Regions from separate parts of the Pediococcus damnosus genome, predicted to be linked through region 1. Evidence: predicted binding sites of a transcription regulator. Region 1 holds the regulator's gene; the other holds the start of a gene.
The links. The regulator LexA, encoded in region 1, represses DNA repair genes until DNA is damaged. The targets are predictions, from matches to a motif close to CNAACANNTGTTNG.

Region 1 (4,425 bases):
ACCATTTTGGATAACCATGGACAGCCTAAGAATGGATAAAACAAGTGCAAATATTGCCATAATGAACAAAAATAACATAAATTACTCTCCCTTACGGATACTTTCTTATATTATCGCTCAAAAAAAGTTAAAGTACAATCGTGAAAATAAGGAATCTTAAGGTTCTTAATTGCTTTTTAATGTTTCTAATTGTTATCATATTAATATACTAATGATTGGCGGTGATTAAATGCTGTCTGAATTTAAGATTGGAATGTTAGTCAGATGTACAAACTGTGATGATTTGGATCATCCATTTGTTGGAAAAATAATCAATGTTTTGAGTACAAAGCTTGTAATTGAAGTTTTACAAATTAATTACCGAGACCGACACAAGGCTTCTTTAATTCAGTATAATACAGTTGTAGATATAAAGAATTGTAAGCGCATCCAGCGTGTGCGCGTAGATTTAGACGAACGAGATGAACAATGAAATGAAGGCTTAAATATGAAAGTTATTGTCGCTCCGGATTCATTTAAAAATAGCATGACTGCAAAAAAGGCTACTGAAAGTATTGTGGCAGGATTGAAAAAGGTCGATCCAAAAATTAAGACGGTTTCTTTACCAATGGCGGATGGTGGTGAAGGAACAATGACAGTGTTGATGGACCATTTTAAAGGTAATCGTTATTCTGTTGAAGTCACTGATGCGATTGGACGACCAATTAAGGCAGAACTTGGGCTAACCGAAGACAAAGCCAAAGTGGCGGTAATTGATATGGCATCTGCCAGTGGCATAGAACATTTAAAAGGTGCTGAACTTAATCCATTTAGAGCTACAACATTTGGAACGGGCCAATTACTCCAGGCAAGTTTGGCCCATCGACCAAAGAAAATTTATTTAGGTGTCGGTGGCAGTGCCACCAATGATGGTGGAGCCGGGATGGCAATGGCGCTAGGTTTTCAGTTTTTGAATAAAGCCGGGAAGTCTATTGATTTAGGAAACGGCGGGTTGAGTGAACTTGAAACAATTGTTGCACCCACGAAAAAGGTCATTTCAGTCCCACTAATTGTTTTAAATGATGTGGCTAATCCGCTTTTAGGACCGGATGGAGCAACTAATGTTTTTGGTACACAAAAAGGGGCCTCTTCAGATGATAAAAAGGTTCTTGAAGAAAATCTCCACCATCTGTCACTGGTTGTTCAACGAGATTTGGGTAAAGATTTTGCTTCCGATTGGGGAACTGGAGGTGCCGGAGGGCTAAGTTATGGCTTAAAAACATTTTTTGGTGCGCAATTAACATCAGGTATAGACAGCATTCTAAAATTACTTGATTTTAAAGAAAAAGTTGTGAATGCTGATTATTTAATTACTGGTGAGGGATCATTTGATACGCAATCCAGAAATGGAAAGGTACCGTTTGGACTTGCCGAAGCCTGTTTGAAACTCAATCCAGAATGTAAAGTTATTGTTTTAGCAGGTAGAATTGCACCTGATTTAGGTGAATTACCTGCAAATATCAAATTGGTTAAAAGCATTAATGACGGGCAACCACTAGCCAAACAAACTCTCGACATGGGCTCTGAAAATATTTATCACTTGAGTGAATGGTTGACTAGCAATTATTTGTAAATAAAAAAAGGTTCAAGGCATTTCATCCACTGAACCTTTATGTTTAATAAATCTTATCCCGATATAAGCCAACTACACGGCCAAGGATACTAACGTTATCTAAAATAATTGGAGCCATGGTATCATTTTCGGGTTGTAAGCGAATATGATCAGTTTCTTTGAAGAACCGTTTGCAAGTGGCCTCATTTTCTTCTGTCATGGCAATGACAATATCACCGTTATCTGCAGAGCTTTGTTTACGAACAATAACTTGATCACCATTTAAAATTCCAGCCTGAATCATGCTTTCTCCACGAATATTCAACATGAATAAATCACCATCCTCGTGTTCAAAATCAGGAGGAAGTGGAAAAAAGTCAGTTGCTTCTTCAACGGCTAAAATTGGTGCACCAGCAGTGACAGTTCCTAAGATCGGAATTTTATTAGGGGTGGCACTAACACCTAATTCCTCTAAACCCGCAGGTGTAATTTCTAAAGCACGTGGTTTGGTAGGGTCTTTTTGTAAAAGTCCCTTTTTTTGTAATCTTTCAATATGGCCATGGACAGTAGAAGTAGAGGAGAGGGAAACTGCCTCACCAATCTCACGCACAGTTGGTGGATATCCTTTTTCGTTTACTTTATCATATATGTATCTAAGCACAGCAAATTGCTTACTTTCAGATGTTTTTGACATTGTGAGCACCTCGCATTTTCTTGTTCTCATTTTACCATATGCAATTACAGTATTCAAACAAACGTTCGGGTTCAATTTTTTGGTATGTGTCAAGTTTTCCTAGGTGCCTTATAATCAACCAAATATTTATACACAATAATTAGTTTGAAAATATTTTTGCCATTGCTCCGATAGGGCTACTTGTTGGGGCATCAACTGGTATTTTACCTGAAAGAACTCCAATATGCTTAGAATGGTGCTTGTTGCTCAGCTGAGCTGAACTCAACGTCTTCAATGATTCCGTAGCGATCTCAATCGTTAGCTCTTGTAACTTTCTTAAACCACCACGTAAGTATTTATCTAGCTTACCGTTTACCCGAGCTTCAATTAATTTCAACATAGCCTCAAGGCCCTTTTCGGACCATACTTTGCCTTGCTTTTTCATTCGATACGTGTACGCTCTGTGTGAGCTTTCAACGGATCCCAATTTGCCGACCCTCATGAAGCCACGATCGTGTGGAGACTTTATAAACTGCCAATTTCTTGCCAAATATTGTCTTAGGACCCTTAGGCTCTCAAGTTCCTTATCAGTTTTAATTTGCGACTCAAATGTATCTAAAATAACGTTTAACTGATTCTGATCATACAGGCTAACGCTCTTAACGGCCTTATCAACCAATGGATTAAATAAACCAAAGGTTTGTTTAATCTTTTTGACAAAGTGATACCGATCGATAGTAAATTCAACTCTTTGAGCACTCGGAACTATTTCTCGCATACTTTTCGGGTTATACCCTGGGCCACCATCACTTGCTGTAAACACGGTCATTTCACTGATTTTATAATACTTCTCAATGTAGTCAGTTACTCGTTTTTGAACCTTTTTTTGATTGATACCAACAAACTCAACTTTGTTTGATCTTGTTCCATCTAATCCTGATTCAAAAACAATGTAATGGTGGACGTCTTGTCTTCGTCGATTAATTTTGTGTATCTCAAAGGCATCGCCTTCAACCACTAAGTTTTCAACTTTTCGTTTCTTAACTAGTTTCTCTTCGGACGATTTTTCTTCTGTCTTCACGGTATCTGCCATGTCTCTGATAATTCGGTCTACTGACCAGGCACTAATATCCGTCTGACTTGCCAGATTGATCATTGCGGCCGTATTTCTCATCGTTGTCGTTTGCCCAATTTTGGCAACGACACTTTTAAAATAAGGTGAAATTCTTTTTCTTTCTTCCAACTGAAGTTGTTCATCCAACGGGAAGTAATAACTTCCATTGGGTCGAAGATAACATCTTCTTTCAAAATTCACGGCGCCAAACATAAACTCAATTGTTCTGGCCTGTCGATTAATGAATGTATTTTCTGCCGGAATTGATGGAACGAGTGTTTCATCTAATTGCCTCAGATATTCAGCTACAACCAGCTGGAATGACTTCCTAAGATGAAGAATTACCTGCTCCTCTAAATCAAATAAACTGTCTAAATTTCCCAATGATTCAATAAAATCTGCTAAAATATACATGAAAGACCTGTATCCCTTCCTTTAATCTTCGTCGATTAAAAGGCTACAGGTCTTTTTCTATATATTCAACTCAAAATGAATATTCCTAGAATTTTATTGACCATCTAGGAAAACCTTACACTAACATTTTTTGAAAAAAAATCAATAACAGTGTAAAATCATTGGTAAACAAATCGGGAGTGAAAAAATTGGCAGAAAAAGATGAAGAATTTCAAAAATTAATTAAAAGGATTAATGAATTAGCCCATAAAGCCAAGAGTGATGGCTTAACAGATTTAGAAATCATTGAACGTAAAGACCTGCGTCAGAGATATTTAAAACGATTTAGAGAAGGTTTTAAAAGTCAAGTTGAAATGATGCAAGTGTTTGATAAGAGTGGTAAAGAAGTTACCCCGGAAAAAGTGAAAAATGTTCAGCGGAAAAAGGGACTTCGTGATGATTAAATCGATCATTTAGTTTTGTAATGGTCATTTAATCTTTTCTTATTTAAATTTAATGATAGAATAAGAGGTACTGATAGGGAAATCAGGATGACCTCTTTTATTTTGTGAAGTTTTTGTGTACTATAGAGTAGTATACATAATTGTAAGGAGGTTAGAACATTGTCAACAGGAATTTGGATTTTAATTGTTG
Region 2 (4,425 bases), 590 kb from region 1:
GGCGGCGGGGACATTTAACATTGCCGCTTCCAGTTGACCATTAATTTCACTCGTAATCACATTGACCATTGCTTTTAAGCCAGGTATACTCCAAGAACGACCTTGATGCTTTAATCGGTACGTAAAACGACGATGGTTACTTTCACAACCACCCAAGCACACATTTTCAGCCGTTAAGCTGCGCTCAACAGCTGGTTTTAAGTAATTCCAATTACGCTTCAAATAACGCCGTAAAAGTTGAATTGACTCAAGACTATCTGTATCGCTAGCTATTGATTCACAAGTATCAAGAATAACCTGAATTTGGTCACTATCCCAATTATGAACAGCCTGAAATAACATATTTTGTAGTTTCTTAGGCATCATGCTTAATCGCTTACGAATTTTTCGATTCAAGTGATAACAATCTAAAAAATGTTCATGTTTTTTTGCCCCAATTGCTAATTCATCAAAGCAGGATGGTTCATAACCACTGCCATTATCGCTACCGGTGATCACCGTAGTGTGTTGTAAATCATAGTTTTGACTTAAATAATCTTGTGCTTGCTTAAAAACTACTCGGCGGTTTAATCCTGTAAACACATGCCGGTTTAGCGTCTGTCGGCGCTGGCCATTTTGGGTAATGCCTTCCGTTAATTGAAGTCGGTGCACGAAGATATTCTTATGGTGGTGTTTAGCCTTTATGGCGACACAAAAGGCATCACCTTCTAGATATAAATAAGGAACTTGACGTTTCTTTGCTACAGTTACTAACGTGGTTTCTTCACGCTGCTTTTCACATTGCGTACCTGCTGTTTGATAAAGTTGACCAACTTTCTGATGACTGATAGAAAGTGGGGTTAAAAGGTTAACAGCCAAAGCTGTTGTCCGTAAAACACTATGTGAAGCTAGCTTGGCAACCTTTTCGACCATTAAGGGTGAAAATCTACTTCGTGGAATTAACTGCAAATAACGATCTAAAGGAAATACATATTTTTTATCAGTTAGTTTCACTAACCGGCGTTTGAAAGTCACGGCCCCACACATAAAATTCAAAGTTCTTTCGCGCTTGCCCACAATTTCTTGGTATTCTGTTTCGCCAATTAGAAGATCATCAAGATCTTCTAACGCCTGGCCTAAGGCAGTGGCAATCAACGTCTGACACTGCATCATTAAATTCTGTTCCGCATCAAATAAATTATTACTATCCTTTAAAACTGTCATGATTTCTGTTAATATTTGAGACATGAAGACCGTTACCTCCTAATTTTTGGCTGCTATACCTAATTAGAAGATTAACGGTCTTCTCTTGTTTTGAAAAGACTTTTTTTCACTTTCCTACTAAAACTTTACACTAACAATTAATCTGATTTAAATAACGGTAACGTAATGTTTTCAAAGTTAATACTAGCCAGATTTGTCATTGTAATTCCTAATAATCTGATTCCCCGCTTACTATCACCAAATTCATCAAAAAGTTGTTGTGCATAAAAAAGATAAGCTTCCTCGCTATTCTCAATAAATTCAGTTAAAGTTTGTCTTTTGGTAATCGTTTCAAAATCTGCATATCTCACCTTGAGAACTAAAGTTTTACCATGCTTTTGTCTTTGTTTCATAGCAAGCGCCACATTTTTTGCTAATATGGTCAGCGCCTGTTCTGCCTCAGAATCCGTTGTTAAATTAGGATTATAAGTACTTTCTTTACCAATCGATTTTCGTTCTCGCAAATATTCAACGGGCCGATCATCTGCTCCACGCACATGATGATACAAGACATCTCCAAATCTTCCAAAATGATGAATCAAATACAGTTCACTTTTTTGATAGAGATCTGCTCCATTAAAAATCTTTAAATCGTACATTTTAGGAACGGTCTTTTTACCAACTCCGCGAAATTTTTCAATTGGTAATTTATCTAAAAATTCACGCACATCCTCAGGCAAAACAACGGCAACACCGATTGGCTTTTGATACTCAGAAGCCAACTTGGCCAAAAACTTATTGTAAGAGATGCCAGTAGAACAAGTTAAGTTAGTTTTTGCAAATATTTCACTTTGAATTTGATGGGCCACTTCCACCGCACTTTCAATATGTTTTTTATTGTCTGTAATATCCAGATATGCTTCATCAAACGCGACTGGTTCAATTTTTTCAGTATACTCATGAAAGATTTTATGGATTTGATCTGATACCGCTCGATATAACGTAAAATTTGGTGTCTGAAAGAAAGCCTTAGGACATAGTTCTAAAGCTTTTTGCGCACTCATTGCTGAATGAACACCCGACTGCCGTGCCATATAGTTTGCAGTAGCGACAACTCCTTTTCCACCCGTTCTACGTGGATCTTTCGCGATAATAAGGGGCTTTTTTTTGAGCCCTGGTCGTTCACGTTCTTCGATTGAAGCGTAAAAAGCATCCATATCAACATGAATGATCTTTCTTGATGTATTTATGTTAATAGGAAGAATATCTTCATTTTGAGCTTGGGACAACTTTATCACCTGGATTCATACCACTTCTAAAAATTACTTTTAATATCATTTTATAAAATTAAATGACGTAACGATTTCTTAATCTCTTTTCAGTTTAATCGAACGTATGTTTGAAAACAAGCAAAATAAATTCAAAAAGCGACTAATCAACAAATTGTCAATTAACCGCTCCAATTATTTCATTTAATGTTTGGTTGCCCCAAATACCCAATCACGATGATCACGGGTCAATAATTCTTGGGCAGCTTTAGGCCCCATTGTACCACTTACATAATTCGGGAAATCAGTCTTTTGACTATCCCAATTTTGTCTAACAACATCAACAATCCGCCAAGCTTGTGCTACTTCATGCCAATGGGCAAAGTTGGTTCGATTACCATCTAAGGCATCATGAATTAGTTTTTCATATGCTTCCGGAACTTTTGCTTTTTCAGCAGATGTCTTATGATATTCTAAATGAATTGGCATAATTCCATAGCCTTGACTACCATTTTTTACATTTAGATCTAATTGATACCCTTGATCTGGTTCAACATAAAGAGTTAGGACATTTTGTTCAAGTTTGGTATCCTGCTCACCTGTTGCTGTAAAAATATTATCCGTTGTATCCTTAAAAACTACATTAATTTGCGTAGATTTTCGGGCAAGCCGTTTTCCAGTTCTAATGTAAATAGGAACACCGGTTAAATTACCATTTGTAGTTTCCAATTTTCCGGCCACAAACGTTTCAATCTGTGAATGCTCATCGGTTCCCTCTTCATGTCGGTAATCCAATTGCTCATGTTCAGCATCTTCACCGTATTGACCGCGAACAAAGTTCTTTGAAGCTTCTTTGGCTGAATAAACTTTAATATTTTGAAGGGCCTCTACTTTGCGATCACGTAGTTCTTTTGCTGTGTATTCACTAGGCTTTTGCATGGTAAGTAATGACACAATTTGCAGAATATGGTTTTGCACCATGTCTCGCAACGCACCAGCCGTTTCGTAATAGCCAGCCCGCTCCTCGACACCTAATGATTCCGCTAAGGTAATTTGAATATTATCGATATGTTCCTTGTTCCAAAGCGATTCAATCACTTGGTTTCCAAACCTCAAAGCCGCAATACTTTGAATGGCTTCCTTCCCCAAATAATGATCAATTCGATAAATTTGATCTTCAGAAAAAGCGGCGGAAATATCATCATTAAGTTCTTTAGCAGTTTCAAAGTCACGGCCAAATGGTTTTTCAATAATTAACCGATTATAGCCATGATCAGTAATTAACTTTTCTGATTTTAAATGGCCAGCAATGGTTCCAAAGAATCTCGGTGCCATGGCCAAATAATAAATTCGGTTGCCATTAAGTTTATATTTTTCATCTAATTTATCAGCTAATTTTCGTAACGCCACATAGTGTTCCGTATCATTGACATTATGCGATTGATAACAGAAATGACTCGCAAATTTTCGTGTGATCTCACTATTTGTTCGATCGGACTCATGACCATCATCTGCAATGGCATTCATCACAACCTCATGATAATGATCGTTAGTCCAAGGACGACGTGCTGTTCCAATTACGGCAAAATCATCCTTTAAATAGCCTTTTTCATACAAACGAAATAATGAAGGATATAATTTGCGATAGGCCAAATCACCTGTTCCTCCAAAAATTATAAACAACGCTTGTTGTGTCATTTCATTTGCCTCTCTTTCACAATATAAGTCCGCTTTAATTATGAAACTTTCGTTTTGAATACACAACTTTTTAACCCTAAAAAAAAAGATTTGAAACAAAAAATGTCTCAATCCTTTAAATTTAACTGATTATTCCTTATTTTCTGGTTTGTCAGTTGATTCCTGAGCATCATCTGCATCAGGAGTTTCTTTGACATCTTTTGCTGCTGCTTCTGGTTCTGTGGCAGAAGTTTCCTCTTTTTCAGCTGGTTTAACAGCTTCCACATGATCCACTCGC

Region 2: dinB (DNA polymerase IV) is a predicted target of LexA. The motif match lies at 2,571-2,584, and genes of this name have one in related genera.

What each region holds. Positions count from the first base shown of each region.
Region 1 covers NZ_CP012294.1:2,117,044-2,121,468, reverse strand. Annotated here, with positions in the region: gene ADU73_RS09960 (hypothetical protein) at 1-60, opposite strand, end outside; gene ADU73_RS09955 (hypothetical protein) at 230-472, shown strand; gene ADU73_RS09950 (glycerate kinase) at 488-1,612, shown strand; gene lexA (transcriptional repressor LexA) at 1,656-2,285, opposite strand; gene ADU73_RS09940 (ISLre2 family transposase) at 2,425-3,792, opposite strand; gene ADU73_RS09935 (DUF896 domain-containing protein) at 3,981-4,235, shown strand; gene ADU73_RS09930 (YneF family protein) at 4,395-4,425, shown strand, end outside.
Region 2 covers NZ_CP012294.1:577,598-582,022, forward strand. Annotated here, with positions in the region: gene ADU73_RS02790 (ISLre2 family transposase) at 1-1,227, opposite strand, end outside; gene dinB (DNA polymerase IV) at 1,341-2,399, opposite strand; gene zwf (glucose-6-phosphate dehydrogenase) at 2,655-4,148, opposite strand; gene yajC (preprotein translocase subunit YajC) at 4,278-4,425, opposite strand, start outside.